Regions from separate parts of the Bacteroides cellulosilyticus genome, predicted to be linked through region 1. Evidence: riboswitches for the same ligand, from Rfam matches in the RefSeq annotation. Region 1 holds a riboswitch; the other holds the start of a gene.
What was found. Region 1 has a riboswitch for thiamine pyrophosphate ahead of K6V21_RS01195 (thiamine phosphate synthase). Riboswitches for the same ligand answer to the same signal wherever they lie in the genome.

Region 1 (15,612 bases):
AGCGCCAATACATATAATTGAGTTGATAGGTAATGAAATAAGTCAGGTTTTCTTTTTGTGTGGGAGCGGCCTCGTTTCCTCCTGTCCAATTTTTGTAAGAAGAAGCCATGCGCTCACTCCACATCCGGGGAAACAGCATATTCTGAGTATAGCACACATCTTCTTTATGCCGGATTATTTTATATTTGCCTTCTTCTTTATCCGGGCGATATACAGCACTCCCCTTTGTGGTTTTTACTCTGTAATAGTCACCCTCGGGCACATATTCCGGTTCGGAAGCGTAGGTTTTTCCATAAAGCAGGGGAGCACTTTCATACTGCTCTCGGTTCAGATAACTTTTGAGCGTAAAAATATTGTCCGGCGCATTCTCATTAAGCGGAGTATTGGCGTTGGCACGAATCAGTATCACCGCATAGGTGGTATAACCTACGGTGAGCATAAGCAAGCACCATAAAGAAGTATGCAACATACGTTTTCGGAAACGATAAATGGCTCCGGCCAGTACGAAAAATGTTAAAGCTAAAAAGCTTATCAGCCCTGTGTGGAAAGGAAGCCCGAATACATTGACAAAAAGCAGTTCGAACCAGCCTCCCATATCAGCCATGCCCGGAATATAAACAAAAAGAATAAATATAATGAGAAGACCGGATATAGCAATTGCCGCAGCTACTCCTTTAAGCGATATCGTCCGATATTTCTGATAATAGAAAACCAACACAATAGCCGGGATACAGAGTAAATTAAGCAAATGCACTCCGATTGACAGCCCTATGATATAAGCTATCAGGATAAGCCAACGGTCGCCATATACCGAATCCGACTCATCTTGCCAGCGAAGAATCATCCAAAACACCAGTGCCGTAAGAAAAGAAGAGAAGGCATAGACTTCACCTTCTACCGCACTGAACCAGAATGTGTCACTGAATGTATATGCCAAGGCTCCAACAAACCCTGCCCCCAGAATGATAATAACATCCGCCGTCGATAAATTCTGCCCATCATTTATTATCAGGAACCTTACTAAGCGGGTGATACTCCAAAAAAGAAATAAGATACAACCGGCACTCAGCAACGCATTCAGAAAATTAACCATCCAGGACACTTGTGACGGATCGGAAGCAAACTGAGTAAACAAGTTTCCAACAAGCATATAGAAAGGTGCACCCGGCGGATGCCCCACTTGTAACTTTTCGGCACACGAGATAAATTCGGGACAGTCCCAAAAACTGGCGGTAGGTTCAATCGTCATTCCATATACAAAAGCTGCTATCACAAAGACAATCCACCCACTAAAATCATTCCACTTTTTAAATAATAAGTTGCTCATTGTTCTGTAACTTTTTTGTTTGCAAAGTTATAGAACAGGCCTATAAAAGAGAAGGATTTTACCGGACGAGCACGGACATCCCGGCAACATAGTCAACTGATAACCAGCAACATCACATTACCAATTACAGACAAATTCAGACCTACAATGATTTTACAATATCTTCCAACGATTCTTTAGAGTTTGCCAACATCAGTTTCTCCGTTTTTATCCTGGAGATTCTCCGGGTCAGAGTCTCAACAGTCAGTTTCATTAAATCAGCAAAACAAGCAGGCTGAACGCCCTCGCGTAAAAAGGCACATACCCTTAAATCCTCTTCCGTAAGTTTCGGACTTATCCCTCTCAATTTGGATACAAGTCCGTAAACACTTTCCTGAAGCCGCAAAAGTTCTGTCCAGTCTTTCTCAGAGAAAAAAGATATTTTAGAAGATAAAGCTGTTCGTTCCTTCAACTGACGGACTTTTGAGACAACCGGAGAACTCTCATAAATATGTTGTTGAAGGGATTGATATTTTTCTTCGAGGTAATTACACTGCATCACCAGTTTGTCAGATTCAATCTCTTTCATCTGCATTTCTTCCTTAAAGGTATCCAGTTGCGAATGTACAGACAAATGTTTCTTCCAAAGTAATCCGAGCAAGAGAGACATAACACCCAACAAACCTAAGGCAGAAGATAGAATAATAGTAGAGTTATCTTTACTGTCAATCAACATCAACTGGCTGGCGTATGCTTTTCTTTCCATCTCCAGTGCTTCGTCAAAGTTTTCATATTTCTGATAATACAGGCTGCATCTCTTACAAATCTTAGTCATTTGCTCATATTCTTCTGCTTGTGCAGCTAATTTTATTGCTTCTTTGAAATGAACTTCGGCGTCTTTCTCATGATTCAAATCACTCTCTACGCATGCCAGATAATAATAGGCTTTCGACTTTTGAAGTTCATTTCCGTATTGCTCATAATAAGATACCGCCTGACGAATCTGATTATCAGAAGAATGAGGTATATTTTTATCTTCATTGAATTGAGTACAAAGCAAATTATATTCTGCAAGTTGCTCCTCATTCATTTGGTTCATTTGAATCGTTTCAAGAATAATGGATGCCGTATCCGGATCTTGCTCTATTAACTGAGCGGCTTTGTCCAATCCTTGTTTCACATTAGTCCCCTCCGGATGACATGCAACCAAAGAAAGGATAAATACATACAATAAAATTCGAAGATTACTCATATTCCCAATTTTTAATCTCTGCATACAAATATGCGACAAATTTATAAGATTATTGTTAGAGTAGCAAATAAAAGAAACACATCACAGCGAAAAGATGAATTGTATAAAAAAAGAGATACTTTCTAAACTTTTCCATACAAAACTTGATTATTTGCCCGAAAAATCATATATTTGAGTAAATAACTCAGAGCTTATGGCAAATCCGATTCTTCCTGGTATATCAGAAGCTGAACAAGAACTGTTGTACAAGAAACTAAACGAATACAATCAGGGAAGAACCTCTTACAAAGAGGCAGGTGCTTATCTGGTTGTACTGCCCCGTCCGGAATCTCCCCGTTACTCCTTATGGGTGTATTCCCCTCTTCCCGAACGCCAGTCCATCTTTTACGTCCAGGACCTCTCTACAGACATCCATGAAAGTCTGCGAGCGGCAAGCAGCCTATGTTATTATTCTCCACGTTGCATTCTGCTAGTAGAATACAATGTCAAACGCATGCAGAGTAAGGGAGACGACATTATCTCTTTCGGAAAGTATCATGGACATTTCCTGCACGAAATCTTCCGTATCGATCCGGCATATGTGAGTTGGATTGCTTATAAGTTTACTCCACGTATACCAAAACAGGAACGCTTCGTACAGATAGCACAAGTATATCATTCCGTCCATCTGGATATTCAGAAGCGGCAGGCACATCAGAAATATTCTACCAGCCGTTTTCTGGGAAAAGAAGGGGATAAAGTGAAAGAACTGACACTGAAAGTGCTCCGTGTCCGACTGGAAGACGATCCTTACAAAACCACCGTGAAAGGAACGACTCCTTATTTCTATGTCCGGCAGATACTTACCTTGGAAGACCCTATCGGCAATCTCGTCACTTTCAGAACCAGCTCGCGTACGGCAAGCCGGGAATCTTGCCAGGTACCTGCTACGGAGCACGCCTTCAAGCCCGGAGAATCGGTATATATTGCTTCGGCACGCATCTCTTGTACCTTTACTTCGGGAAACAAACAATACACCCGCCTCAATTATGTCAAGTTTAAATAAACTTAAAAGATAGAGCGGTATTATTCCTATTAAAAACATTCGTCCTTTCTTTGCCGGCAGAAAAGGGGGTGCTATAAAAATAGCTGAGATTATACCCAATGAACCTGATACGGTTAGTACCGTCGAAGGGAATTTTCTTTCTATATTCTACTATTCGTTTATACTACTATCCCTTTCTGTAAGTATAATTTCTAAATTCAGAGTTTGAATGTTTGACGTACAATTCATTACGCATTTTACGGCATCCATTTCTTATTCGGACTCCGCACGCATAGCCCTTGAAGGGGGATGCCGCTGGGTTCAGCTTCGGATGAAGGATGCTTCTTCAGAAGAGCTGAAAGCCACAGCCATGCAAGTGCAGGAACTCTGCCGCCAATACGGAGCCACGTTCATCATTGATGACCACGTGGAACTGGTGAAACAGATTGGCGCGGACGGTGTCCACTTAGGAAAACTGGATATGCCGATAAAAGAAGCAAGGGAAAGGCTGGGCAAAGATTTCATTATTGGCGGAACAGCCAACACGTTCGAGGACATCCGGCAACATGCCGCTGATGGCGCCGACTACATCGGTTGCGGCCCTTTCCGCTTCACAACTACCAAACAAAAGTTATCACCCATTCTGGGACTGGACGGTTATCATTCCATCCTGACGCAAATGCACGAAGAAGGAATAACAATTCCTGTCGTTGCCATCGGTGGAATCACACGTGAGGACATCCCATCCCTGAAAGCATCAGGACTGAGCGGAATAGCATTGAGCGGCGGTATTCTAAAAGCTGAGAATCCGGTACGTGAAATGGAAACAATTATACGACTGGCCCAATAGCAATCAATTAGTGAACCATGGAAGATAAAACAAAAATTACTTATCCCGAATCCGAGAAAGTCTATATGCAGGGGCAACTCCATCCTTATCTGAAAGTTGGGATGCGCAAAGTGAACCTTACCCCTACCGTAGTAGTGGAAAACGGGAAAAAAGTTATGACGGAGAATGCGCCCGTCTACATATATGATACAAGCGGCGCATACAGTGATCCGGAACAGAAGGTAGATTTAAAGAAAGGTTTGCCACGCCTCCGCGAACCGTGGATACAGGAACGGGATGTAGAACGGTTGACGGAAATCAGCTCCGAATATGGAAAGATGCGTCTGGCAGACAAAAGTCTTGACTCCCTGCGTTTTGATCATATCACTTTGCCCTATCGCGCCAAAGCAGGCAAGCAGATTACGCAGATGTACTATGCCAAGCAGGGTATCATAACACCGGAAATGGAGTATGTAGCCATCCGTGAGAATATGAACTGTCAAGAGTTGGGCATAGAAACCTACATCACACCGGAGTTTGTGCGTGATGAAATTGCGGCAGGACGTGCCGCCTTACCCGCCAACATCAACCATCCCGAAGCAGAACCTATGATTATCGGTTCAAAGTTCCTCGTAAAGATTAATACGAATATCGGAAATTCAGCTACCTCTTCCACGATTGAAGAAGAAGTGGAAAAGGCCGTCTGGAGTTGCAAATGGGGTGGAGATACGCTGATGGACTTATCTACAGGAGAGAATATTCACGAGACACGGGAATGGATTATCCGGAATTGTCCTGTTCCGGTAGGTACGGTTCCCATGTATCAGGCAATGGAGAAAGTACACGGAAAGGCGGAAAACCTTACCTGGGAACTATTTAAGGATACCCTGATCGAACAGTGCGAACAAGGAGTGGATTATTTTACAATCCACTGTGGCATCCGACTGAAGAATATTCACTATGCCAATAACCGCCTTTGCGGAATGGTGAGCCGGGGAGGAAGCATTATCTCCCAATGGTGTAAAATCCATCAGAAAGAGAGTTTCCTGTATGAGCATTTCGATGATATATGCGATATATGCGCACAATATGATGTGGCACTTTCATTAGGTGACGGTTTGCGTCCGGGAGCTATCCGCGATGCGAACGACCGGGCACAGTTTGCGGAACTGGATACGATGGGAGAACTGGTAGAACGCGCCTGGGCAAAAAATGTACAGGCATTCATCGAAGGTCCGGGACACGTACCCATGCATAAGATTAGGGAAAATATGGACCGGCAGATTGAGAAATGCCACGGAGCACCGTTCTATACTCTCGGTCCGCTGGTTACAGATATTGCACCGGGATATGATCACATCACAAGTGCCATTGGCGCAGCACAAATCGGTTGGTACGGAACAGCGATGCTTTGCTATGTGACACCCAAAGAACATCTTGCATTACCGCAGAAAGAAGATGTACGCGTAGGAGTGGTAACTTACAAAATTGCCGCACACGCCGCTGACCTTGCCAAAGGCCATCCGGGTGCCGAAGTACGTGACGATGCCTTAAGCAAAGCCCGCTATGAATTCCGCTGGAAAGACCAGTTCAATCTGAGTCTCGATCCGGAACGCGCCTTACAATATTACAAGGAAGCCAACCACCTGAACGGGAAGTATTGCACCATGTGCGGGCCCAACTTCTGTGCCATGCGCATCAGTCAGCAGTTGAAGGATTGCAATGAATGAGCTACAAGCTACGAGCTACAAGCTACAAGCTACAAGTGGCTGCGCTATGAAACAGCAAACCACTTGTAGCTCGTAGCTTGCAACATATTACTTTTTAAACTTATAAGAAAATGATTGAAACAAAAGTATCCAAAGGTATCATCAGTACCTATTTTGAGAAATTAGAGAGAAATCTTGATCTGGACGTCGCCATTGTAGGTGGTGGTCCGTCGGGCATAGTAGCCGCTTATTATCTGGCAAAGGCCGGGTTGAAAGTAGCGCAATTCGACCGTAAGCTTGCTCCCGGCGGCGGAATGTGGGGCGGTGCCATGATGTTCAACCAGATTGTGATTCAGGAAGAAGCGATTGACATTGTAAAGGAATTCAATATCAACCACGAGGAATATGAGGACGGCTTATATGTGATGGACTCTGTAGAGAGTACCTCTGCATTGCTTTATCATGCCGTACATGCCGGAGCCACCGTATTCAACTGCTATTCCGTAGAAGATGTTATCTTCAAGAATAATACGGTAAGCGGAGTAGTGGTAAACTGGACTCCCGTATTGCGCGAAGGTATGCACGTGGACCCGCTAAACATCCTTGCAAAGATAGTAATAGACGGAACAGGCCATGACAGCGAAATAGCCGCTACCGTAGCCCGCAAGAATGGCAGTCGCCTGGCTACCGAAACCGGTGGTGTAATTGGCGAACGTTCACTGGATGTAATTGCAGGAGAGGAAGAGGTTGTAAACGGTACGAAGGAAATCTATCCGGGACTTTACGTTTGCGGTATGGCTGCTTCCGCCGTTTCGGGCACTCCGCGTATGGGACCGATCTTTGGAGGAATGTTGATGTCCGGTAAAAAGGTAGCTGAGGAAATTATTGCGAAACTGAAGAAGTAATTTCTCAGAAGCCACTATTTATCAAGGTGGGCAATTTTTCACCACAGATTACACCGAATTCTAAGACCTACGCAAATATTTGCGTAGGTCTTAGAATTCGGTGTAATCTGTGGTGATCTCCGGCATACTCTTGTATAGACTTATCCTGCAATCTTTTTCAGCCTCCTGAAATGAGCAAGCAACTCTTCGGCATCTTTCCACGTATGGTAACGGTTCCAGATATCTCCTAATAAAGCTGCACCGCCAAAGCCAAGAGACTTTATTTCCACAAGGTTCACCTCACTTATTCCGCCTAAGGCTACTACCTTTTCATGGATGACTCCGCTTTCCTGTGCTTGTTTCAACTCATCCTTTGAATATCCCGAGCGATATCCCTGTTTGGAAATGCTATCGTAAACAGGACTCATAAGCACATAATTGAACAGGGAGACTGTACTTTCCACTTCTTCCAAGCTATGGCAGGCACGACTCAGTATTCCCTCATAATTTGCAGGTACCTCCGGATGACGGGAATTCAAGTGAATTCCGCCTAGAAGATACTTATCTTTCAAAGAAAAGAAATCATGAATGACAATCCGGGTTCTATATTCCGGAGCAATACCTTGCAGCAGATTTTCTACCGCATGAACATCCGCATCCGGTTTGCGTACATGCAGCAAGTCCAGTCCGGCTTTGAATAACTCAGTGACGATGCGTGCTTCATCCGGAATAAAATCCGGAGAGGTGATAATAATCAGTTTCATTTTTCTATCCTTCATTTACCGGATGCGTCGGAAACGGGAAATGCCACAAAGGACCATTCCCCTGCCCTATACGTAAATTCTTCCCGGCTTCAATAGCACAGGAAATGTATTCTTTGGCCTGTTCCACTGCTTCATACAAGGATGATCCTTGCGCCAGAAAAGTGGCAATGGCGGATGAAAGCGTGCATCCCGTACCGTGCAGGTTGGCGGAATGAATACGCCTGCCACCAAAGATATTCAGTTCTTTTCCGTCATAAAGTACATCGCACATTTCATGACCGGTCAGATGACCTCCTTTAATAAGAAAAGCACAGTGATATTTTTCGAATAACCGGCATGCGGCATCCTCCATTTCATCAATCGTCTGAACCGGTTGTTGCAACAATACTTCTGTTTCGTGCAGATTAGGAGTTACGAGAGTTACTTTCGGAATCAACTTAGTACGAATGGCTTCCAATGCCTCATCCGTCATCAGACTATGCCCGCTGGTAGAAACCATCACCGGATCGAAAACCACTTTCCGGGGAGAATAGCGACGCAGTATCCGTACTATTTCATAGATAATCTCTACGTTTCCGGTCATACCTATTTTAATGGCATCCGGTTGCAAGTCTTCCATCACCGCCTGCATCTGTTGGCCTACCAACTCTGCAGCAACAGGATGAACGGCTTGCACACCCAATGTATTCTGCACTGTAATGGCTGTGATGGCAGTAGCTGCATAACCTCCAAGTGCCGAGATAGCTTTTATATCTGCCTGTATACCCGCACCACCGGAACTGTCGGAACCGGCAACGGAAAGAACGATTGCTTTCTTATCCATAAACCAAATTACAACTTTCTAACATTCCCTGTACGACTACTCTCCCATGCCGCCTCAATCAGGCGGATAACGCCAAGCACTTCGCACGCATCACTTTGCAACACTTCGCCATTCCGGATATGCTGATAAATATTCTCATAGAAAGCAGCGTAGTTTCCGGGAAGGGTCGGATAAGGTTTCCGCACCACATTACCATCTTTTTCCGTATGGAGTATTCCCCATTGGGATTCATCCTCTTCTCCCCAATGCGGGGCATCCGGCAACAGACCTTTAGTCAGATCCGCCTCTTGAGGATCAAGACCGTACTTCACATAAGAGCCTTCCGTTCCATGAAGAACAAAGCGAGGCTCATTCTCACACATCAGACAGCTGGCTTTCAGGGTGATTTTCACTTCCGGCATCCGGGCAGGTTTCATCAGATGGATGATAAAATAATCATCTACTTTACCACCGGTACGTAAAGTTGCAATATCAGCAAATACAGCTTCGGGCATGCCAAATAGTTGAACAGCCTGGTCGATGACATGGGCACCCAGATTATAAGTCAGACCACCACCATTCTCGCCGGTTTCTTTCCAGGTGTTCGGCTTGATGAAATTCCGGTAACGGGGAAAGGTTGATTCAAATTCGACCAAACGGCCTAACAATCCCTGAGCCAATATTTCTTTCACGGTCAGGAAATCACAATCCCAACGACGGTTCTGGTAAACACTTAAGGTCAGTTCTTTTTCCGCAGCAAGAGCTACGAGTTCTTCACCTTCCTCTACAGTAGTGGTGAAAGGTTTTTCAACGATAACATGTTTTCCAGCTTCGAGAGCACGACGGGCATATTCGTAATGGGAACTGTCAGGGGTGTTCACTACCACTAACTCCAGTTCTTCCATTCCTATCAACTCATCAAAACTACGCACAATACGGGATTGCGGATACTTCGCCCGTGACAATTCTTTACTACGCTCAGTGACAGCAGTCAACTCAAAATGAGGATTTGTGGAAATAAAAGGAGCATGAAACACTTGTCCCGACATTCCAAAGGCAGCCAATCCGGTTCTTATCTTATCCATATCTTTCATTTTTTCTTTCGGCAAAACTAATGAATTTATCATTATTTGCTTCATGAAGCAACGATAATATCAAAATCTCCAATCCAAAAATCAATTCTGCCTATATACTTCGACTGGAAACAGGTATTTTTGCCACATGCATTATTTAGATTGAATACCATATTTAGATTGAATACCATGAAGAAATTAGCTTTTTTATCCTGTCTGCTTCCCATTCTGTGGGCAGCATGTAGCGGTACTGCAACCACCCGCAAAGAATCCGGTGAATGGGCAAAAGTCCCCGAAATCCTGAAGAACATTGTTCCGCCTACTTTTCCGGACAGTATATATGACGTAACTGCCTACGGGGCAAAAAGCGATACGAGTTTTGACAGCCGACCTGCCATATTGGAAGCCATCAATCAATGTAATACAAATGGTGGCGGCACCGTTCTCATCCCTGCCGGAAACTATTTCAGCAAAGGCACCATCCTGCTGAAAAGTAACGTAAACCTGCACGTTGCAGATGGCGCACGTCTGGAATTCTCGAGCGTGGCCTCTGACTATCTCCCCATGGTATTGACCAAATGGGAAGGAACGGAATGTTTCAACTACTCCCCTTTCATCTATGCCTACCAGTGCACCAATGTCGCCCTGACCGGCAAAGGCACGATTGACGGCAACGGAGCTGTAACTTTCAATGGTTGGCACGCCCTGCAAGGTCCCGCCCTGGATCGCTTGCGCCAGATGGGTATCGATTCCATCCCGGTATACGAACGCGTATTCGGAGAGGGATATTACCTGCGCCCATGCATGATACAATTCTACGGCTGCAAGAATGTACTTGTAGAAGATGTACAGATCTACGATTCTCCGTTCTGGATTATCCATCCTGTATTCTGCGACAATGTCACCGTACGCAATGTATATATAGACAGTAACAACTACAACAACGATGGTTGTGATCCGGAATCAAGCACGAACGTACTGATTGAGAACATGGACTTCAATGTGGGAGATGATGGTATCGCCATTAAATCAGGACGCGACCAGGACGGCTGGCGCATCGGCCAAGCCACGGAGAATGTGATTATCCGTAACTGTCACTTCGCCCGGTGGGCCATTACCATCGGTAGTGAAATGTCCGGTGGCGTGCGGAACATCTTTATCGAGGATTGCAAGATAGACAGTTGCCGCAACGGTATTTACTTCAAATCAAATCTGGACCGTGGCGGTTACTTTGAAAATCTGAACATGCGCCGGATAGAAGCGGACGTCTGCCTGTGGGGAGTGATTAATTTCCGTACGAACTACCACGGATACCGCGGTGGAAATCATCCGACACTCTTCCGCAATATCTGCATAGAAGATGTAACTTGCAACCGTGTGGACAGCGTAGCACTCATGGCAAACGGATTACCGGAAGCTAAACTTTATAATATCACCCTGCGGAACATAAAGGTAAAACAGGCACCGAAAGCCATACAGATGGACAATGTAGTGAACTTAACGCTCGAAAACGTAGAGGTGAACGGGAAACAGGTTACTTCCGCTGAGCAAGAAGACTAAGGGTAAAGACATAGAACACTCTGAGGCTTGATGTAAAAGATGCCATCTTTTGATATAAAAGGTGGCATCTTTTGCATAGTATATAAGAATGTTCTCTTCAGAAAGATTACTCCGTAACCAACGGACGTTTACGCCAGTCATCCTTCACATAGCTATCGGGATAGACTGTTTTATCTTTTAACTCACCACCTTTCAGGCGTATCCAGGAAGTAAAGGTACGTTCCCCCTCCTTCAACACAATTACGCGTGCACCATTAGATAGATGGTTATATTCCGTATTACCACCTGTGAAACGTCCATAAGCCAGTACGATACCTTTCCACATGACTGAATAGTCATTATCATGGTCATGTCCGACAAAAGTACCCATTACATCACCTGCTTCCTTCATAGCAGCAAACATACCGGTATTAATAGCAGCTGAACAAGCTTTTTCCATACGCGTACCATAAAGGATGGCGTTCTCATCAGAAGCCGCTTCGTTGTATTCGGACAGCGGGATGTGGAAGAATGCCAAAGCCGGCAAAGGCTTTCCGTTATTCTTGGCGGTAAAAGCTGCACTTTGCTGACGATACCAGTTCACCTGATCGAATGTAAGCCAGTCATACCCTTTCACATCCGGTAATTTGGAGTACGAGTGAGAATCCAGGCAATAGAGCACTGAAGCATCTTTCTTACCATCCGAAGATTTCACGGTGAGGACGTAGTCGGGAGACTCAACGCTACCGCGGTCGGGCTGGATGTTGTAAGGCATGGAACGGATAATATCGTATAATTCGGCACGCGTTTTGCCTTGTTCGTTATCATGGTTACCGAAAGTCACGACAAAAGGTATCTTACGGGAGGAAGCACAATCAAGTACGGCTCGCATAGCTGTATCAGCAGGCGGTGCATAAACTACATCCCCGGTAAAAACAATCAAATCGGGACGTTCGGCATCCAGAACTTCGTTGATACGCTTCAAGGCAATGGCTGAAGCTGGATTGTGATACTGAAAATGAATGTCGGTAAACTGGGCGATTTTAAACTCTCCGTTCTTGTTAAACTTTAAGGGGGCAACCTGTGCCTGGCAGAACAGAACTGTCAGAAAAGCCAGACAAAGGGTTAAAGAAATTCTCTTCATGTTGTTAGTAATTAGTTTTTAGGTAGTTTATTAGGTTGAAATCAGTATTATTCTTTGGTTATCAAAACTGTTGCATAAGCTGAGATACCTTCTTCGCGACCGGTAAAACCAAGCTTTTCCGTAGTAGTGGCTTTGATGGAGATGTCGTCTTCATCTATTCCCATTACTTTGGCAAGCGTCTGCTGCATGGCGGGAATATGGGATTTCAGTTTGGGGCGTTCCGCACAGATGGTTGCATCAATGTTGCCCACGGAATAGCCTTTGGTTGCAATCAGTTCTACGGTTTTCTTCAGTAATATTTTGCTGTCTATGTCCTTGAACTCTCCTGCGGTATCGGGAAAATGATAACCGATATCACGCATATTGGCGGCTCCCAGCAAGGCATCGCAAATGGTATGAATCAGCACGTCGGCATCCGAATGTCCGAGTAATCCTTTCTCATGTTCCAGGCGGATACCGCCTAACCAGAGTTCACGTTCTGCCACCAACTGGTGTACATCGAAGCCAAAGCCTACACGTATTTTCATATCGTTCTTCTTTTAATTTTATTGGATGAATGCACGAAAGTACGGAAAAAAAGCAAGTGGGGAATAAAGACAGAACGCAAATTACACAAATTACGCAATTTTTCGTCTTATATAAGGCAACCGATAGGAGGCCTGAAAGAAATTGCGTAACCTGTGTAATTTGCGTTCTATTCCGTATTCCTTATGATTTACGGTCTATCCGGCAATTGGGACAGTAGGTCTTTGTAGAATGCCCTGACGTCCTTCCAGTGATAGAAAGGAGCGATGTCGGTCTTCACCGGAATACTCACTTCTTTCTCGTTCAGCATGAACTTCACGATGATATCGTCTGCGCTGCCTTTCTTACGGAAGAAAACAATCTGCACATTGGCAGCCATAGGCACCATTTTGAAGTTACACCATGCCTGATAGAATTTGGCCGGATCGGACTCTTCATTATAGCAGTTCTCCAGTCTCAGCAAGCCCACCAGAGGAATAACATTACCGTCGTGTCCGAAGCGGAAAGTGGCCGAGTTTGTACCGGAGGCAATCGCCGCGTCTGCCGAGTCCATGATATTCTCAACCAGAGATTTGGCGTTTGCCAGCATCAGCCCGTTCGTCATGGGCGAAGGGCCGTCGCATACATAGTTCTTATAGTTATGTATCTGCCAGATATCAAACAATTCCTGCTTCTCAAAGATATCATAAAAACAAACCTCCGGTTCCACGTTCTGCATATCAGAAGCAACCCAATACAGACCGCGCATCAGTTCTTCAGGATTCACATTCTTACGAATATACTCTTTGCTATTGAACAGTGTATTCACCAGACGTTCCGGACGGACATGTTCTTCTTCGAACTTGCGGAATTCCTCATACCAGGGCCCTTTGCGTGAAGTAAACTTCATAGCTTCCTGTGTATGGAAATTTAGGTAATCCATATATTTATTGCTGGATTCGCGCTCAATCTGCATCTTCGGGTTGAATTCCTTCAGGCGTTCGCAGAATGCATCCATGCTGAGCACGCAACGGATAACTACGGTAGAGCGGGCAGACATCTGCGGTTCACCTTTAAATACTTCAGGGAATGCCTGATACATACGTTCGGCAATGCCTCGTTGTTGCTTCACTCCTACCGGACTGAGGTCGCCGCCATGTCCTTTGGCATCTGCCCAGACAATGTCCAGACGTTTACGGACATCTTCGCCCAAATCGGTTAATACTCCGGCTGCATGGGCTTTCTCAAAGACTTCCATCACGCGGACGTAGTCTTCATCCGCAATTAGCCAGCGGGAACCATGACGGCCATAGTGACTGATATAGAACGGTTCATAACCTTTCGGAGCCTTGGTCTGGACGCCCGAAGGACCGGGGTAAGCGTAATATACACCACCTGTCGTTGCAATATCATTGAAGATTTCTTCGCGTGTGGCTTGTGCATATAAACCTTGAACAGCAAAAGCTGCTAACAGGACGATTGAAAAAAGAGTTCGTTTCATTCTCATAAACAAGTTGTTATTCTTAATATATTTATTATTGCATTAGTAAAAAGGAAAAGTAATGAATCAACCTTCATCCTTATTTCTGATAATCCGGATTCTGCGTCAGATACGGGTTCGTGGTAAACTCATCCTGCGGAATGGGATACAATTTGTACTTATCGTTCACATCTTTACCCACATACGTACCAACTTCACCGTCGCTACTACCTTTCCAATCCCAGTTATATCCTTTTGTGAATTTGCCGAAGCGGATCAGGTCTGTACGACGCACCAACTCCATATTCATCTCACGGGCTCTTTCATCCAGAATGAAATCCAGATTCAACTGGCCGTCGGTAATACGACCGGATACCCCGTCACCATAGTTGCCGGACATATAAGCACGGTCTCTGATTTCATTTACATAACCCAGCGCCTCAGCACGCGTGCCTTCCGAAGCCCCGCGAAGAATAGCCTCAGCAGCCATCAGGTAAGCATCTGCCGTACGGAACATCGGGAGGTCTACAGACGAATACTTAGTACCGCCATCTACCAATTCCTTACGGTCCTTAGTTACATTTCTCCATTTGATGCACGCATAACCATTCTCAAAAGTCTTCTGGAAAGCCTTACCTTCTACCCAGGTTTCCTTTGTATGACCGATGGTAAAGAACTGTGCACGCTTATCCTTCTTATTATCTCCCCAGGGATCATTTTCATAGAAGGTTTGGTCAGCCTCATCAAACTTATCTACAAGCGCCACCTTCACACGGGCATTACCCCAGCCACGGCTACCTACTCCGGTTTTTACATAGCTATCCATCGGACCATTCATCAATGCTTTAATCAGGAAGTTGGTTCCGGCACTGCTCTGTGCATAGTCAGCATCCTGCACCAAGGGCCAGATGATTTCGGAGCAAGTATTGTTATCTGCCAGGAAGATGTGACGGTAATCAGAAGCCAACGGATAATTACCTTCCGTAATCACTTTCCTGGCATATTTATAAGCATTGGTATATTCATTCTTGCCTACCCATGTTTCGGCATTCAGATAGACACGTGCCAGGAGAAACCAAGCCGATACACGATCCACACGGCCATACTCATTCCGCTTCGGTTCTTTCAGCAAGGTTGTCAGTTCTTCCGTTTCGGAAACCACATAGTCGTAGATTTCCTGGCGGGTCTTCTGATGTGGAATCGTACCTACATCCATCGTTTCATCAATGAAGGGAGCCGAACCGTACAAGTCGCAAATCATGCTGTAGCAATAAGCACGGATGAAGCGTGCTTCGGCACGGT
Region 2 (15,612 bases), 2.3 Mb from region 1:
GACAACCGTAGTGGCCATGTATGGCTATCTGATACTGATTGTGACGACTGTCGTTTCTTATATCGTGGGGCAAGACCGCTTTACCTGGGAACAGGGGGTGGCTATCGGGATGATATGTCTGAGTGTGTACTTTGTGGAGGTAGCGGAGAGAAGAAAATAAATTAATAGTTTATCACTACCAAGTATTCCCCTTCTGCATGAATGGTGAATTCTGTTTCCGTACTTTCGTTCAGTGTACCTTGCCACCAGTTGGTGAAGTCACTGAGAGGGTATACCAAGCCTTCGCCTCGCAGATTGTGGGCACCAAAGTTTATGATTGAAATCTGTTGACCCGGTTGGCAGGGGAAAGAACAGGTATCATGGCAAGGAATGAAAATACCATAATCTGTCAGCATGCGGACATGAGCTCCGGTATGCATATAATCAATGAGCAGGCTGATATTTCCTAAAGTATGGTCTTCGCGTTTACCTGTGGCTCCTACGATAGCGATGTTTCTTTTGCCTTGTGATAAAAGGAAGTTTACGGCTTTGGTCTGGTCGTTGGTTTCCTGGTCGGAGATGTAATGAAGAATATGGTGATATTTCCGGCGGTTTTCTTCACTCAGGGAATCTCCGTCACCGATAATAACATCAGGTACGTTGCCGCGATCTATATAAGCATCTGCACCGCCATCACAACAAACAAGATAAGGAGCGTTTGCCAGTATCTGCAAAGGTCTGGGATGGGTTGGATAATCACCATTGGCTAAAATTACTGCTTCGGGTTCACCACAGAGAACACAGAGTTCCACTGAATTCTTATTATTATTTTCTTTCATCATTATTTCTTTTATCACCTTACCACCTTATCACTCTACCGCTCTTTCCATCATCCTCTTCCATTTGAAGTAGCCAAAGATAGCGATTATTGTATAAAGAGCATACAGTCCTGCCGTGAAATCGAGGTCTTTGTAAACATAGAGTCCTGCACTGACAATGTCTACCACAATCCATGCCCACCATTGCTCTACATATTTACGTGCCAGCATCCACATACCTACGATACTGAGAGCAGTGGTGAAAGAATCAAGCCAGGGTACATTACTGTTGGTGAAACGAATGAGTATCCAGGCAATACAGACAAAAGTAACGGCAAATACAATGCCGAGGGGCAGGTAATATTTCATCGGCATACGGGTAATGGGAAGTTCCTGCTGCCCTTCTTTGATATGCAGATGAAGTTTTCGTCTTACAAAACTGCCGTATTTCCACATCATCCAACCGTAGACGGCTGCCCCCAGATAATAGATATTTATTCCGAAGTCAGCATACAATCCGGCATCGTAATAGACGAAAATGTAGATAGCAGGCATGATGATGCCCGCTATCCAAAGATAGATACTCGCCCGGTATTCTAACCAAAGGTAGACAAGCCCGACGATGGTTCCGATAATTTCGAGAGTTTGTTCCATGCTTTAAAAACTCAAAGAGATATGTGCCAGCGCATTGGTTCCGGCTTGTGCCGCATAAGTCGCATAGCTGTAACGTTCTTTTCCTCCTGCGTCATTGAGGGAATATCCGCTACCTGCGAAACCATTGTTTTCGTATGTTTCATTGAACAGATTATATACCGTGCAACCCACTGTGACAGACTTCATACGAGGCAGTTTGAAGGTATATGCCAGGTTCAGATTGCTAACGAAGTAAGCATCCAGTATCTGATCGTCACGTTTAGCATTGGTCATATATTGCTTGCTGACGTATTGGGATTGCAGGGCTGCTTCAAATCCTCTATACGTATAACTGAAACGATTGTTCAGAATAAAGTCCGGTGAGAAAGAGATAGGAGTGTTGCCACGATCTATCTTCCAGGCTTCGGTAGTAGGGTCTTCCCATTCATACAGTGTTTCAGAGAAGTTCTCTACGCGGTTACGACTAAAGGTGGCATTGATATCCCATTGGAAACCACAGTTCAGTTTCAATCCGGCCATGAGTTCTATACCCATGCGGTAACTGTCGGGTACATTGGCTGCAACAGCTTCGCCAATCTCATTCATTTCGCCTGTCAATACCAGCTGGTTTTTATAATCCATATAATAGAGATTAGCGCCCAAATTTAACCATGAATTGGCAAAGGTATATCCCAGTTCATAGTCGAATAAGCGTTCTGCTTTGGGATGTTCGGTAAGCTTTCCGTCAGTATAGTTATTGCGTGTAGGCTCTTTGTGGGCTACGCTGAATGAACCATATAGACGGTTATTAGTATTGATCTGCCAGAACAAACCGGCTTTCGGATTGAAGAAGTCGAACTTATCTTCAATATGCAGGGTTTGAAGTGCATTCGTTTCATCATTCCATTTGTCATTCTGGCCATGCATCTTGTAGGTGATGTGACGGTATTGCAAATCGGCGTATGCGCTGACACCGCCGCCTAACTCGTAGTTGGCTTTCAGATAGATGTTGCCATCGTTTTTAGTAGCGTTGTTGCGGTAGTAATCATTATCTGGGTTTAGTTGTCCCAGATAGTTTTTCACCCACAGAACTTTACCAAAATGGTCGCCATCATAACGATTCAATCCGCCACCCAATGAAGCATTCAGTCGGTCGTTGGTGTAATTTACCGAGAAGATTCCTCCACCAAACCAGTTATCCATTGCTTTTTTACGAACAAGGTCACTTTCGGTTACGTTTTCTCCATCTGCTTCATAAGGTTTCATTCCATATTCTACCAGTTTGCGCCCAATTTTGTATTCCTGATAGTATCCATCTCCTTTTGTATAGTGCAGACCGGCATTCAGATGCCATTGCGGAGTGAAAGTATGGTTGACTAACAGGTGATAGTTCTTTTGTACATAGTTATCCGTCTGGTCATCATAGAAGTGGAAGGTACCACCATTCTTGATTAGCTGACCGGCTTCTTTGACACCGTAGTCGTAATCAATTTCCGGCTGGTGTATTCCACCGTTTTTATCTTCAATATACATGTAGCCGCAAGAATTGAAACGGCGTCCGAATGCTGCCATTTGGTCCTTACTGGCATAATTCCATGCATGATAAGTGCGCTCTTTCCCGCCGAAAGTAATCAATTTTACCGATGTGTTGTCACTATAATATCCGCCTTGGGCATAGTAGGAATTTAAACCAACGGATGCCCGGTCTATATAGCCATCCGAACTGATATTGGATAGCCGTACATCAAAAGACCAATGTTCGTTGATAAGTCCGGTACCTACTTTCACCGTCTCTTTGTGAGTATTGAATGAGCCGTAAGATGCGTTGATTTCGGCATACGGTTTCAATGAGAAATCTCCTGTCTGCATATTGATACTACCACCGAATGCACCTGCACCATTGGTAGAGGTACCTGCACCCCGTTGTACCTGTAAGTCTTTTACGGAAGAGGCAAAGTCTGGCAGGTTTACCCAGAATACAGTGTGGCTTTCTGCATCATTGATAGGAATACCGTTGGCGGTGACATTGATTCGTGTGCCATCTGTGCCACGTATGCGTAAGGTGGTATAACCGATACCGGCACCTGCATCACTTGTTGTAATGGCAGAAGGTATCATGCTTAATAGATAGGGCAGGTCTTGCTCGAAATTCTGTTTCTTAAGTTGTTCTTTACTAACATTGGTAAACGCCACAGGTGTGGTTCCCGTGGCACGGGTAGAGATAATTTCTACTTCCTGCAGGCTTATCACCCGCAAGCTGTCTTTCTCATGCGTCTGCGCACAGACACCCAGCGTTGCCATCAACAGGCAGGCCGCCATTGCATGTTTTTTCATTACAATTTTAACTATTAAAGATGAATACAGAAAAGGGGAGCTTTTCTTCTTTTCCCTCCGCCGGCACTACCCGGATCAGGTCAATGGGTATGATCTCAGCCCGTCATATTAGGGCACCCCTTAGTTGAAATCGGGGGCAAAATTAAGTGTTTTCGTTGAAACACGCAAATCGAGTGAACGATAACCGGAAATATTTGTTAATTTTGTAGGCCAGCGGGTATTCCATAATCCTGCTGGGAAAATATAATTATTAACTTCAAACGAACAAATATTATGTTATTATTATTACAAGCGGCGGCTCCTGCTGCCGAAACTATTGTAGAAGATGGTTTTAGTAAATTGCAGGTCTTTCTCCAACAACTGATAGACTGGGGAGTAAATGCGGGTGGTCATATCATCGGCGCTGTGCTGATTTTCATTGTTGGACGTTTCCTGATATCTTTCCTTAATAAAATGGTAGCCAGATTGTTGGCCAAACGACATGTGGATGCTAGTATCCAAAGTTTCGTAAAGAGTCTGGTGAACATCTTGCTGACTATCTTATTGATTATTGCCGTTATCGGTAAATTGGGAGTAGAAACGACTTCATTTGCTGCCTTGCTGGCATCCGCCGGTGTGGCTATCGGTATGGCATTGTCCGGTAACTTGCAGAACTTTGCAGGTGGTCTGATTGTATTGCTGCTCCGTCCTTATAAAGTAGGTGACTTGATTGAAAGCCAAGGCATCACGGGCACGGTTCGTGAGATTCAGATTTTCCATACGATCCTGACTACCGGTGATAATAAGATTATTTATATTCCGAATGGTGCGTTGAGCAGTGGTACTGTGACTAACTACAGTCGTGAAGCTACCCGTCGTGTAGAATGGATAATCGGTGTGGAGTATGGCGAAAATTTTGATAAGGTGGAAGAAACGACCCGTCGTATCATTGCCGAAGACAAGCGGATTCTTAGTGATCCGGCTCCTTTTGTCGCCCTTCATGCACTGGATGCCAGTAGCGTGAATGTGATTATCCGTGCCTGGGTGAAGAGTGAGGACTATTGGGGAGTTTATTTCGATATGAACAAGACCGTCTACTCTGTATTCAATAAGGAGGGTATCGGTTTCCCTTTCCCACAACTGACGGTACATCAGGCAAAGGATTGATAGTAGTCTGGAATTGATAACCGTAAATGAATAAAGGGCATAACAAATTGTTGTTATGCCCTTTATTCATTATTGTTAATACTCGTGATAGTTTTTATTGTAAATCACATTTCATATACTCCGAGTTCTTCCTCTATGGCTTCGCATTCATCTTTCTCTATATGCAGTAAGCGATTGATTTCCCTTCGCTTTTCGAGATCAGTGAAATAACTTTCTACTACGGTATACAGGTCGAATCCTTTGGTGGAACCTGCTGCCATGTCTAATGACTCTACCATTTTCTCTACTTCCCTGTGAATGCGTTCCTTGTTGATGAAATGCAACTCATTACTATGAATCAGATACTTTTCCATGATCGTTGGTATTTAAAGTTCTATTGATATAACGTCTGCCGTGAACGGTTAGTTCATACAAAAGCTATTAATTCCTCTCTGAGTTAAAAGAGGAATTAATAGCTTTAATATACTAAAAGTAAATCTTATAACTGATATTCGGAATCATACCCGATCCGTTTTCTTTCTCTATCTTATGAGTCTTTTCGTTATACTGGTAAAAATGCATTCCTGTGCGCATGCCTACATTTAGCATTTTAATGGAGAACTCATGAGATATTTTCTTCTTGTTGATCCTATAGCTGAAAGAAATATCACCATTGAGAGAAGGATTAAATTTCTTGCTGTAAGCTTTGGTCTCATCAAATTTGATGTCATGTTCTATCATACTTTTTTCCTCATCTACAGGGGTATATCGATCACCACCTTGGAAGAAGATACGTCCGTTGAGGCTTAGTACATTTTGTTTATTGCGTCCCACCATCCATTCTTTTCCGGCAAGCAGATTCAGGAGATAGTTTTTGTCCAACCGTGTATTACGCCAGATGTTATCCCCGGCTTTGTATTTTGATTTAAAAAGAGAAGCCGTTATCATATAGTAGAAACCATTTTTCATATACTGTTCCAAAGTGATATCTATACCGTAATTCACACCGGAACCTCTATTCTTCAGTATTCTGTCCAGATAAAAATCCTGATGGTTGATGATGGAAAAGGAAGAATTCTCTTCAACAGGTATTCGGAATAGATATTGATAATAGGGTTCTACTTTTAAGTGCATGTACGAGTTGATGTTCCAGTCGTATGTAAGTCCAAAGTGATGGGCCTTAGAGAAATTCAGGTATCTGTTGGATTCAGTTTTTCCATTGACCTTCTGTTCCACAAAGTAGTAGTCAAGCTTTTCCCTGCGACTGTGCAGACCGTATGCCAGTGCCAAGGCGTGTTTCGGATTGAAACTCCATTTAAGGGCTGCCCTGGGTTCTACGGTCCAGTTCTTATTTAGGGTGAAGTACTGTGCGGTGATGCCCAGGCTGGTAGTAAGATGATTGTTTAGGTTGATGACGGAACTGCTGTATGTCGACAGTACACAACTTCCCCCATTCCCTTTTGAAATCTGTTCCATAGGTACATCTAAACCGAAGTTAGGACTGATTTTGTAATCCAGGTCATATTTGAGTCCTGTAACTGTGATACCTGTGCGGTTGATATGGTTGGAACTGAATTTCTTGTTCAGATAGGAATTAAAGACTATGTCCCATTTGGAATTCCGGATATCTCCTACATGGACCAGTTTGTCATCTTCCGTTATCTGATCAGCTCGCGTGTGGTCTTCCGAATAAGTGGCGGCTAATGAAGAACGGATATACGTGTCTGCGTTGATCAGGTACTTGTGTGTAAACCCTCCTGCTGCTTTGTCAAAAGCTGTATTTCCGGACTGTCGGTCACCTTGTGTCTCCCATTCATCACGGTCGATGGCCTCCGGTTTATAACGGTCAATCAGTCCGATTCCCCAAATAGAGAAAGTTCCGGCCTTCCGGGTAGGAAAATTTAATTTGAATGACAAGTCCTGATATTTCAGATTCATATCATTCTTCGTGGCCAGGGAAGTGGTAGAGAAGCGGTAATTGAAGATATAGGAACTTCCATGTTTCCTGCTTATCGGACCTTCCGATGCCAGGTCAATACCCAGAATACCCAACTGAAATGTATGTTCGTACTTCTGATTGTTGCCATTTCGTATTTGCATGTCGAAGATGCCCGATAGCGCATTGCTATATTCGGCAGGGAACGCACCGTTGTAAAAATCGGAGTTACCGATCACCTGCGTACTCAGGGCCGAAAGAAAACCTCCACCCAGCCCGGTAAGGTCGGCGAAGTGAGTCGGGTTGGGAATTTCTACACCTTCCAGCCTCCATTGGGTAAACTGGGGTGAATTTCCTCTGATAGCTACAGCATTGGTTCCTACATCTCCTGCCACGCCTGCAAATGCAGAACTCAGGCGTGCCGGATCATCAAAACCATTGGCAAATCTGCCTGCTTCTTCCATACTGATCATGCGTCCACCGGTGATGGCCATTGCATTCAGGGGCTTGTCTTTCTTTATCTCCGGTTGTATGATGACTTCCGCCAACGAGTGAATGTTTTCATCCAGAGTGATTTCCATATATACTTCCTTGGAAGAGGTTACAGGTATTTCATTGAAAATATTGGCATTATATCCTACATAGGAGGTTTGTATATTGCATCGTCCCACAGGAACATTGTCTATCCGAAATCTCCCCAGACTGTCTGTTGTGCTGCCCAAAGAACCGACATTCATAATTCTTACGGTAGCAAACTCTATGGGTGCATTGGTTTTGGAATCCAGTACAATTCCTCTGACTGTTTGGGTAGGTTTCTCTGTTTTTTCCTTGGTGGATTTCTGTAGTTCGTTGCCGGATGGAGTGATAATGATATGGTAGCCTGTTATTTTGTACGAATAGCGGGTGTCTTTCAAGATTTGCGATAACGCCTTGTCAATGCTCTGGGCTTCTAACGACAGGGATATTTTCCTCTTTACATCTACGGCCGATAATTCATAGGCTATGCTGTATCCGGTTTGTAGTTCTATCTCGGCAAAAGCTTCTTTCAGTGATATGTTTTTATTCTGTATGGTGATTTGCTTTCTGTCATTCTGTGCTGTGGCATTAAATGAGAGGAAGGCAAAAAATAAAAAAAGGAGTATCTTATCTGTTTCTTTATTAATGGTTATTCGATTCATTGTTGTATGTTTTTATAAGATAAGCTGCATTTCGGCATAACTTTTTCATGTAAGCATGAAAGTTCTGCACTCAATTTGCATTATCTTTGTATAGTTAATACTTTGTTTTACTTTACGGTTTGATGGAGCATTAGCATTTCAGAACCGGGTTGAGGGTCTCAAGCTGCAATCCGGTTCTTTTTCTTCATAGGCAGTTTCTTTTTATTGTTTTTTGATTAGTTCCACTTTGTTTCCCTGTTTCTGATAACTGAAGCCGATCATCTCACTCAATACAGGCAGTACTTCTTCCAGATTTTCATTTTTCAGGAACCGGACGGTATATCGTTTGGAGGCGGGAACGTTCATTGTATGATTGATAGTTACATTATAACGTCTCTCTAATGTTTGCAGGATCTCGGTGAAAGGTGCATCGGTAAATATCAGTTTTCCCGTGATCCAGCCATCTGCATCGGTTGGAGAAACTTCGGTAATGTTGACGGTGGATGTTTTTTTATCGTACGTCAACTGTTCATTAGGTTTCAGTATCCGCGAGTCGTGAGAGGGAGGGGTAACTTCAACTTTTCCACTTGTCAGGGTAGTGGTCACCAGTTCATCATCAGCGTATGCCTTTACATTGAATTGGGTTCCTAATACTTTAACAGAGAGTTGGGGCGTTTCTACAACAAACGGTTTTGTGGCATCTTTCCGAACAGAAAAATAGGCTTCACCATCGAGGTGCACAAGGCGCTGTGCTTTCGGGAACTTTTCCGGGTATTTGATTACTGTTCCTGCATTCAGCCATATTTCGGAGCTATCAGGTAATAGGAAGTGCTTTTTATCACCGTATACAACAGATATCTCAATCCATTTATCCTTCGTGGAAGTATAGTACAGATAACTTCCTGTAATAATCAGTAGCGGAATCAGGGCTGCTGCAATACGCATTCGTTTTTGATAGAAAGGTCGGGGCACTATTTTCCTATAACCGATCTTTTGGTTTACTCTGTTTAATGCAAGTTTAGTGTCCGGGTCTGTTTTTGTTTCCAATTGATCCCAATATTCCAATGAAGCTTTTTCTTTTTCTTCAGTGTCTTTATCTTTAATGATCCATTTCTGAACCTTCTCTTCCGTTTCGGGAGAGAAGCGGCCGGATAAATATGTTCCGATGATTCTAACGATATTATTCTTCTCCATTCTGTTGCATTTACTATATATACAGTCAACGGATGAAAAACTCAGTGAGGAAATGAAACTTTTATTGCGGTTATCCTAATCAATATGTAAATGTCGCATATTTTCATCTCTGCATCTTTTTACCTAAAGCCGGAACATCAATGTCCAAATCACCTCTACAGTGCCTTCTGAGAGGGGGTAAGGAAAGGTAACGACTTTGGGGTAGGAAAGGTAACGACTGAGGCACCCAAAGGTAACGACTGAGGCTGGCAAAGGTAACGACTTTCCCTAACACAGGTTTTCGGAAGGTTTCAAAGCAAGTGAAGCACTCCCTTTTGTACTATTTAATCATCAAGGAATAAAGTTTTTTATATATTGATCCTTTGGGGACATTTATTCATTTTTGAGCGGTTATGAATCTTTTCACCACAGAGGACACAGAATTCTAAGACCTGAGCAAATAATTCGGTCTAAAAACACTGTTAATAAAACCAAACGAGTAGTGGAGCGTAATGCTTCCCTGCTCGTTTATTCTTTATACGTGATTAAATCAACAAAGGGTGTCCCTCTTCTGACTACTGCAAACATTCTGCACACAAGTTTAAACTTTACCGCATTCAGCACTACTCCATGTTCTTTTCCCTCTTTTCTTTTCCTTTCATAATACTCTTTGAGTTCCTTATCCCATACAACGGCCGATCTTGCAGCCTGCGATAGATCCGCTTTCAATAGTCTGGCTCCCGTAGCACATACCCTTGTTTTCCCTTTCACACTGGTTCCTGAAGAATGTTCAAAAGGGGCAATACCCAGATAACAGGCATATTGCCGTGCGGTTTCAAATGCCTTGAAATTATTAGTATGTATGATTGTATTGATGGCATTAACACTACCAATCCCTTTAATGCTGTTAAGAAGCTGATAGTTTAAGTTCATAGTCGGATCAGAGCTGACAATCCCGTGCATCTCATCTTCTACGCTTTGAATTTGTTTTTCCAGAATCTTAACCATTTCTTCTGCCCGCCTGCTCGTAGAGGTGGACTCCCGGTCTTTTCTGTCCGTGATAAATCCCTTGTTTTCAGTCAGATGCTTAACCAGGCGTTTCCTTTCGGACGACAAGTCACGCAAGATAAGGACAGCACTGCCGGAAAGTTTGGAATAGGTCAATTCATCCCGATGCAAGTAACCGTAGTAAGCTATCCGCTCGGCATCCACACGGTCATTCTTTCCACGGACAAGCCCCAGAGAACGCTTTAAATCCAGAGGAGTGAAAGAACTGTAATCTTGTTTACATGACTCTAAAAACAGACATAAATCATAGCTGTAAATGCCTGTATTCTCCAAGCAGATGACAGTCTGTTTAGGAGAAATACGCTTCTGCTTCATCCAGGCAAACAATGCTTGATAACCCGTTTTATTATTCGAGACTTGCTTGTAGTTTGTCTCATCCGCATGTTTCTTTGCGGGATCGTAAATAACAACATCAAGTGTTTTTTTACTGATGTCAATGCCAATAAACCATTTCTTTTTCATAACTTCGCATTACTTATTTGAAGTTAACCATAGGTTGAACTCACTAAATCCTTTAATAGGCCAACGACCTAAAATTCTAATTGGGACGATTCAACTGAAAAGGGAGGCAGGACTAGTTCTGTGTATAGGGCTTCTGCCTAGATCTCACAATAGGTCACCCGCTTCCCTTGGTTAACTCTTATTAACTACAAAGGTAATATTTCAACCCTAAGTTTTAGTAATGCAAATCTAAAGGAGTCTCACAGAGTTTAATCAATTTGAAATCAAAAGAATAGAACTTCGTGAGACTCTGTGTTACTCTGTGGTGAAAACTCATTTCTGCACTATTATGCCAGCAATAAGAAGAAGTATGAAATAGTTTTCCGTATCTCTTTCAGAGCGAGGCTTAACTGACTTTCCACATTTCTCTTGGTAGTATTCAGTCGTACGGCTATCTCTTCATTGCTTAGGCCCTCGTTGCGACTTAGCATGTATATCTTTCTCCGTTGTTCCGGCATTTTTTCTACCGTGTCGTCTATTAGTAATCCGAGTTCTTTGGCTATCAGATCTTCTTCCGAAGTAGAACTACATTCCTGCTGCTGGACATTACTCAGATAAGTATCCTCTACATATTTGTGTTTCAGAAAGTTGATGGCAGAATTTCTGGCAATTGTATGCAGGTAAGAATCAAATGATTTGGAGATATCGACAGAGTGGCGGTTCATCCAGAGGTTTACAAATAAATCCTCTGTCAGTTCTTCAGCATCCGGACTCGACTTGATGTAGCCCTGTATAAAGGCTTTTGTCTTACCGTAATAAGTGATAAAAACCTCCTCGAAGGCCTCATGGCTATCTTGTCGTAAAGCCTCCAAGGTTTTTATATCAATCTTATTGCTCATTTATGGTCCGGTTTTGTTTTTTGACGGGAGCAAAAGAAGTGATTATTTGTTTGATGAAGCTATTCTTTTGGATTAATTAACCATGTCTGTTTTATTTTCTATTCTCAGTTTTTGATTTCAGACACATTCTACAATGTTTCCGTATTGCTCTTATTTCAGATACTTCTTCAGTGGGCAGTCCGTAGCTTTTAATCCTTCGGCTATACTTCGGGCATTCATTCGCGCCCCCTTCAAAGATGTATGTGTATGATCTGTATTATAGAAAGCAGCTGATTTTTTTGCTCCCATCTTCTGGAGTTTATCTGCGGATATTTTATTCAGATCAATAAAGCAGGCTCCGGTTGCTTCTGCCGCTTCACGTGTCCATTTACCGTAACTCTCGCTATTGCGTTCTATTTGTTCGTCTTTCCACTTATTGCGGGGCGTGTGGCTCAATACAATTGGGATTGCTCCTTTTTCTTGTGCATCCCTGATGAACTTGCGGAGATACCAGCCAAAAGTATAGACTACCTGGTATTTTCCGGTCTTTTCCATCAGAAAGACTTTGCTTTCATCTCCCGAACCGTGTAATTCACCACGGGCTTTTCCGGTATTGATATCTCCTCCGTCATTATGTCCGAACTGGATAAGTACGAAATCTCCTGGTTTAAGTGCATTATACACTTTGTCCCAGCGCCCTTCGTCCAAGAAAGTACGGGCACTGCGTCCGGCCATAGCACAATTTTCTACAGATACCTTCTTTGAATTAAATATCTCAGTTATTACACTTCCCCATCCCCACATACCGTCTTTATCATCATCTTTATTCTTTACCGTACTGTCACCGATAGTGAATACCACCGGGCATCCTTCTTTCCGGCTGGAACCGGTAATTGTATCCTGCTCAACCGGTTTCAAATAGTTGGCCAGTTCTAACCTTTCATAGTTTCGGATACCTTCAGTTGCAGATTCTGCATTCACTTTTGCCCCGAAGGCACTGGTGTGGATACGGTCTAAGTAGAACATATATTTCACTTTTTCCTTGCCGAATTTCTCAAATTTGGAGGCGGTGATATCATTCAGGTCTATAAAAGGGACTTCTTGTTCTTCGGCTATTTGTTTGGCCCACAGGCCGAAAGTTTGGTTGACGCGTGTGATAATTGTACTGTCTTTATCTTCCCAAGCATTGCGTGGAGTCAGTGAGAACAGGATAGGGTGGGCACCTTTCGCCTTTACATCCTGCACGAAGCGACGCATATATTCTCCATAGGAATATACAGTTTCCTTCACTCCGGTTTCCTGGATCGTTACATTCAGGCTATCTTTACCGATTCCCGGTATGGAAGCGCGTGCGCGCCCGCTGTCATAAGGGCCGTTGTCATTATGTCCCAGCTCGATGATCACCCAATCGCCTGCTTGGACCCCTTTTATAACATCCGGCCAGAAGCGATTGTAGAATGTACGGCTGCTTGTTCCTCCCAATGCATGGTTTTCTACGGTAATCCGGTCTGATTCGAAATAATCACCGGCATAATATCCCCAGCCCCATTGACCGTTATTCCCATTTCCCAAGGTTCCGGTACGCATGGTAGAATTACCCACCAAAAACAAAACGGGATTATTTCCTTTTCGGCTTGAACCGGCCACAGGTCTTGCTGTACGGGCCTTATTCAAACTGTCCAGTGTATTGTCAATCACGTGGTTGACATCCTTCATCGGTGCAGATACCTTATTCTGAGCCTGTGCCGAGAAAACAAAAGCGAATGCCATTCCTAAAATCAGATAGCTGTGAAATGTGTGTTTATTCATCTTTCTATAACCTTAATTCTTTGTTTGTGCAAAAATAGGTGAAATCTGAGTCTCTGCGAATGGAATATCATTCAGAATTGCTGTCTTTTTGTGCAATTGAGTGGGATTTCCTTAAAATAGGATTCCTAATTTAACTGAAATGGAGTTATGGTGTAGCTTTTCATGGAATTCTGCCGTATAATTATTATTCTCGTATTTCTTCAGGCGTTCCAGATTTTGTATCTCATATCCGATGCCCAACAATAATTTTACTTTGCCATGTATTGCATATTGCATACCGGCTGATGGATTAAAAAAATATCCTCCATTCGTATGCTTGTCAGGGGCAAATGAATATCCGATACTGCATTGCAGGTAAGGAATCCATTTGCCAGGTACTGTCAGTTGATATCTGATATCTGTAAAGACTGGTATCAGTGCTTTTTCATAAAAAGACAATCCTGTGCCAATTCCGGCAGAAAAGCGTTCCGTTACTTTATAATGCCCTGCTATTTGCCATGTGAATGGAGTAGAAGAAGGCTCATTTATCGGGATGCCTGTTCCGAGTGTTGTAATATAGGTGAGACGGTCTGATATCTGACCATGCGCTGTCGATACCAACAGGATGGATATGAATATAAGAATTGTTTTTTTCATTGTACATTTACAGTTATTCGTTCTACGATATAAAGGGCTGTAGTCAGGGTAGACAGATCGGCATTTATTTCACCGGAACTTCCGTCAGGACTGCTATGCCCAAGCAAAGTTGCTTCGAATGATTTTTGTCCGGATGCCAGATCTATGTCTGCGGAGTAGACTACTGCGGGTTGTCCGCTACCTTCCTTACCACCGGAGTAATTTGCATCACCTTCTTGAGCCGATTTGGGGTAGTAATCATTGAAATCAGTTGAATGATTGATTTCTACTTTAATTCTGAATTGCTTCAGTTTGTCTGTCAGGTGTAGTTTTACATCAAAGCTGCTGCGGGGAGTCGCGCCTGAAATGCCATCTGTGAGAGGTTCTTTTTGAGTGGGTAGATAGAGCCCGTCTTCATACTTCACCCCGCGTGAATAACACCAATGTGGAAGTGCCTCTTTTCTCCGATTACCTCCCGCACTTTGCCAGGACTGCGTGGCAATTTTATGACTGGCATAAAGAGTTGATAAATAATTACCATTCATATCTTCCATCCAGATTACAATCTGAGGTGGGTTTTTCTTTTTGATTCCTAAGAATAGCGGAAAGTCATGTAGCCATTCATCGCCTTCTTCTATACACACTTTTATATCTCCTGCTTCATACTCAATCAGGTCCTTCTGGCAGGAACAGAAGCTGAATAGCGATACACACAACCATGTCATAATCATTTTCTTCATTCTTTAATTCATTTAATTGTTACTATATTTACTTTGTTACCGAGTGGGAACACTGGGGCCATAAAATATCCGGATGCTGATCCCTTATTGGGTAAGTCACATCCGAAGAAGCTTATCTATAAGAGTGTTTATTCCCTCAATAATCTGCTTCCAACCTGCATCTTTGTTTAAAGGTATCCCGTTATAAACCGGACAGAACTCTTCCAGCATTACGAGGTAGGTGATAGATGCTGTCAGGATGGTGGCTAATGGTGCAAGTTCCTCCAGTGAATAGCCTGTCAGTTCGCTTATCTTTGTCAGGCGTTGCATGCCGGCTTTCTCTCGTTGTTCCTTTAATGTCATTACTATTGCATTGTCGGAAGATAATTCCCATCGGTAAAGCCTTTTTAAAGTTGGGTTGCTGCGCAGTTGTTCAATCTGTTCCTTAAACATATTTTTAAGAAATGCCGGTAACTGGTTACGGTCAGGGAGTTCCTGTGGAAAGTTTATCCAGAAATCGTGTTGCCGGATATAAGCAGCCATAAGCCCTTCTACCGAACCGAAATAACGGTATATTAATATTTTGGATACACCGGATTGACTGGCAACCGCATTGATTCCTATCTTCTCGAAGCCGCTTTCAGTTATCATTTGCCCGATGGTGTCCAGCAAGCGTCTTTCTGTGGTTTCTCTGTCTCTTTCGGTAGGGGTAGTCTTTGTTTTCATAATAATGGCATGTTACTAATCGGGAACAAAGATGTGTTACCGATCGGAAACATGCAAGGAAAACAAGAAATAAATTTGTAAGTGGAGTGTATTTTACCTTGAAATTCAAACATTAAAGCTTTTTACGATGTTATATTAATAAACTTCAATCGACATGCTTACTACTTTCTTAAATGCATTAGCCACTATAATCAGTGTGAC

Region 2: linked by a shared signal. The riboswitch ahead of K6V21_RS09575 (TonB-dependent receptor) and the one ahead of K6V21_RS01195 (thiamine phosphate synthase) in region 1 are both predicted to bind thiamine pyrophosphate.

Annotation. Positions count from the first base shown of each region.
Region 1 is NZ_CP081903.1:354,582-370,193, forward strand. Features, by position in the region: gene K6V21_RS01180 (DUF2723 domain-containing protein) at 1-1,327, opposite strand, end outside; gene K6V21_RS01185 (tetratricopeptide repeat protein) at 1,470-2,558, opposite strand; gene K6V21_RS01190 (hypothetical protein) at 2,752-3,603, shown strand; TPP riboswitch at 3,658-3,752, shown strand; gene K6V21_RS01195 (thiamine phosphate synthase) at 3,812-4,432, shown strand; gene thiC (phosphomethylpyrimidine synthase ThiC) at 4,450-6,141, shown strand; gene K6V21_RS01205 (sulfide-dependent adenosine diphosphate thiazole synthase) at 6,252-7,025, shown strand; gene K6V21_RS01210 (thiamine phosphate synthase) at 7,166-7,768, opposite strand; gene thiD (bifunctional hydroxymethylpyrimidine kinase/phosphomethylpyrimidine kinase) at 7,773-8,591, opposite strand; gene K6V21_RS01220 (Gfo/Idh/MocA family oxidoreductase) at 8,600-9,655, opposite strand; gene K6V21_RS01225 (glycoside hydrolase family 28 protein) at 9,833-11,203, shown strand; gene K6V21_RS01230 (metallophosphoesterase family protein) at 11,310-12,326, opposite strand; gene ispF (2-C-methyl-D-erythritol 2,4-cyclodiphosphate synthase) at 12,374-12,853, opposite strand; gene K6V21_RS01240 (histidine-type phosphatase) at 13,042-14,337, opposite strand; gene K6V21_RS01245 (RagB/SusD family nutrient uptake outer membrane protein) at 14,411-15,612, opposite strand, start outside.
Region 2 is NZ_CP081903.1:2,679,718-2,695,329, forward strand. Features, by position in the region: gene K6V21_RS09560 (DMT family transporter) at 1-160, shown strand, start outside; gene K6V21_RS09565 (thiamine diphosphokinase) at 162-818, opposite strand; gene pnuC (nicotinamide riboside transporter PnuC) at 849-1,451, opposite strand; gene K6V21_RS09575 (TonB-dependent receptor) at 1,455-3,764, opposite strand; TPP riboswitch at 3,799-3,895, opposite strand; gene K6V21_RS09580 (mechanosensitive ion channel family protein) at 4,038-4,910, shown strand; gene K6V21_RS09585 (hypothetical protein) at 5,015-5,263, opposite strand; gene K6V21_RS09590 (carboxypeptidase regulatory-like domain-containing protein) at 5,376-8,003, opposite strand; gene K6V21_RS09595 (FecR family protein) at 8,205-9,176, opposite strand; gene K6V21_RS09600 (IS110 family transposase) at 9,684-10,685, opposite strand; gene K6V21_RS09605 (RNA polymerase sigma-70 factor) at 11,012-11,563, opposite strand; gene K6V21_RS09610 (rhamnogalacturonan acetylesterase) at 11,714-13,351, opposite strand; gene K6V21_RS09615 (hypothetical protein) at 13,463-13,987, opposite strand; gene K6V21_RS09620 (hypothetical protein) at 13,984-14,706, opposite strand; gene K6V21_RS09625 (TetR/AcrR family transcriptional regulator) at 14,803-15,411, opposite strand; gene K6V21_RS09630 (DUF1622 domain-containing protein) at 15,566-15,612, shown strand, end outside.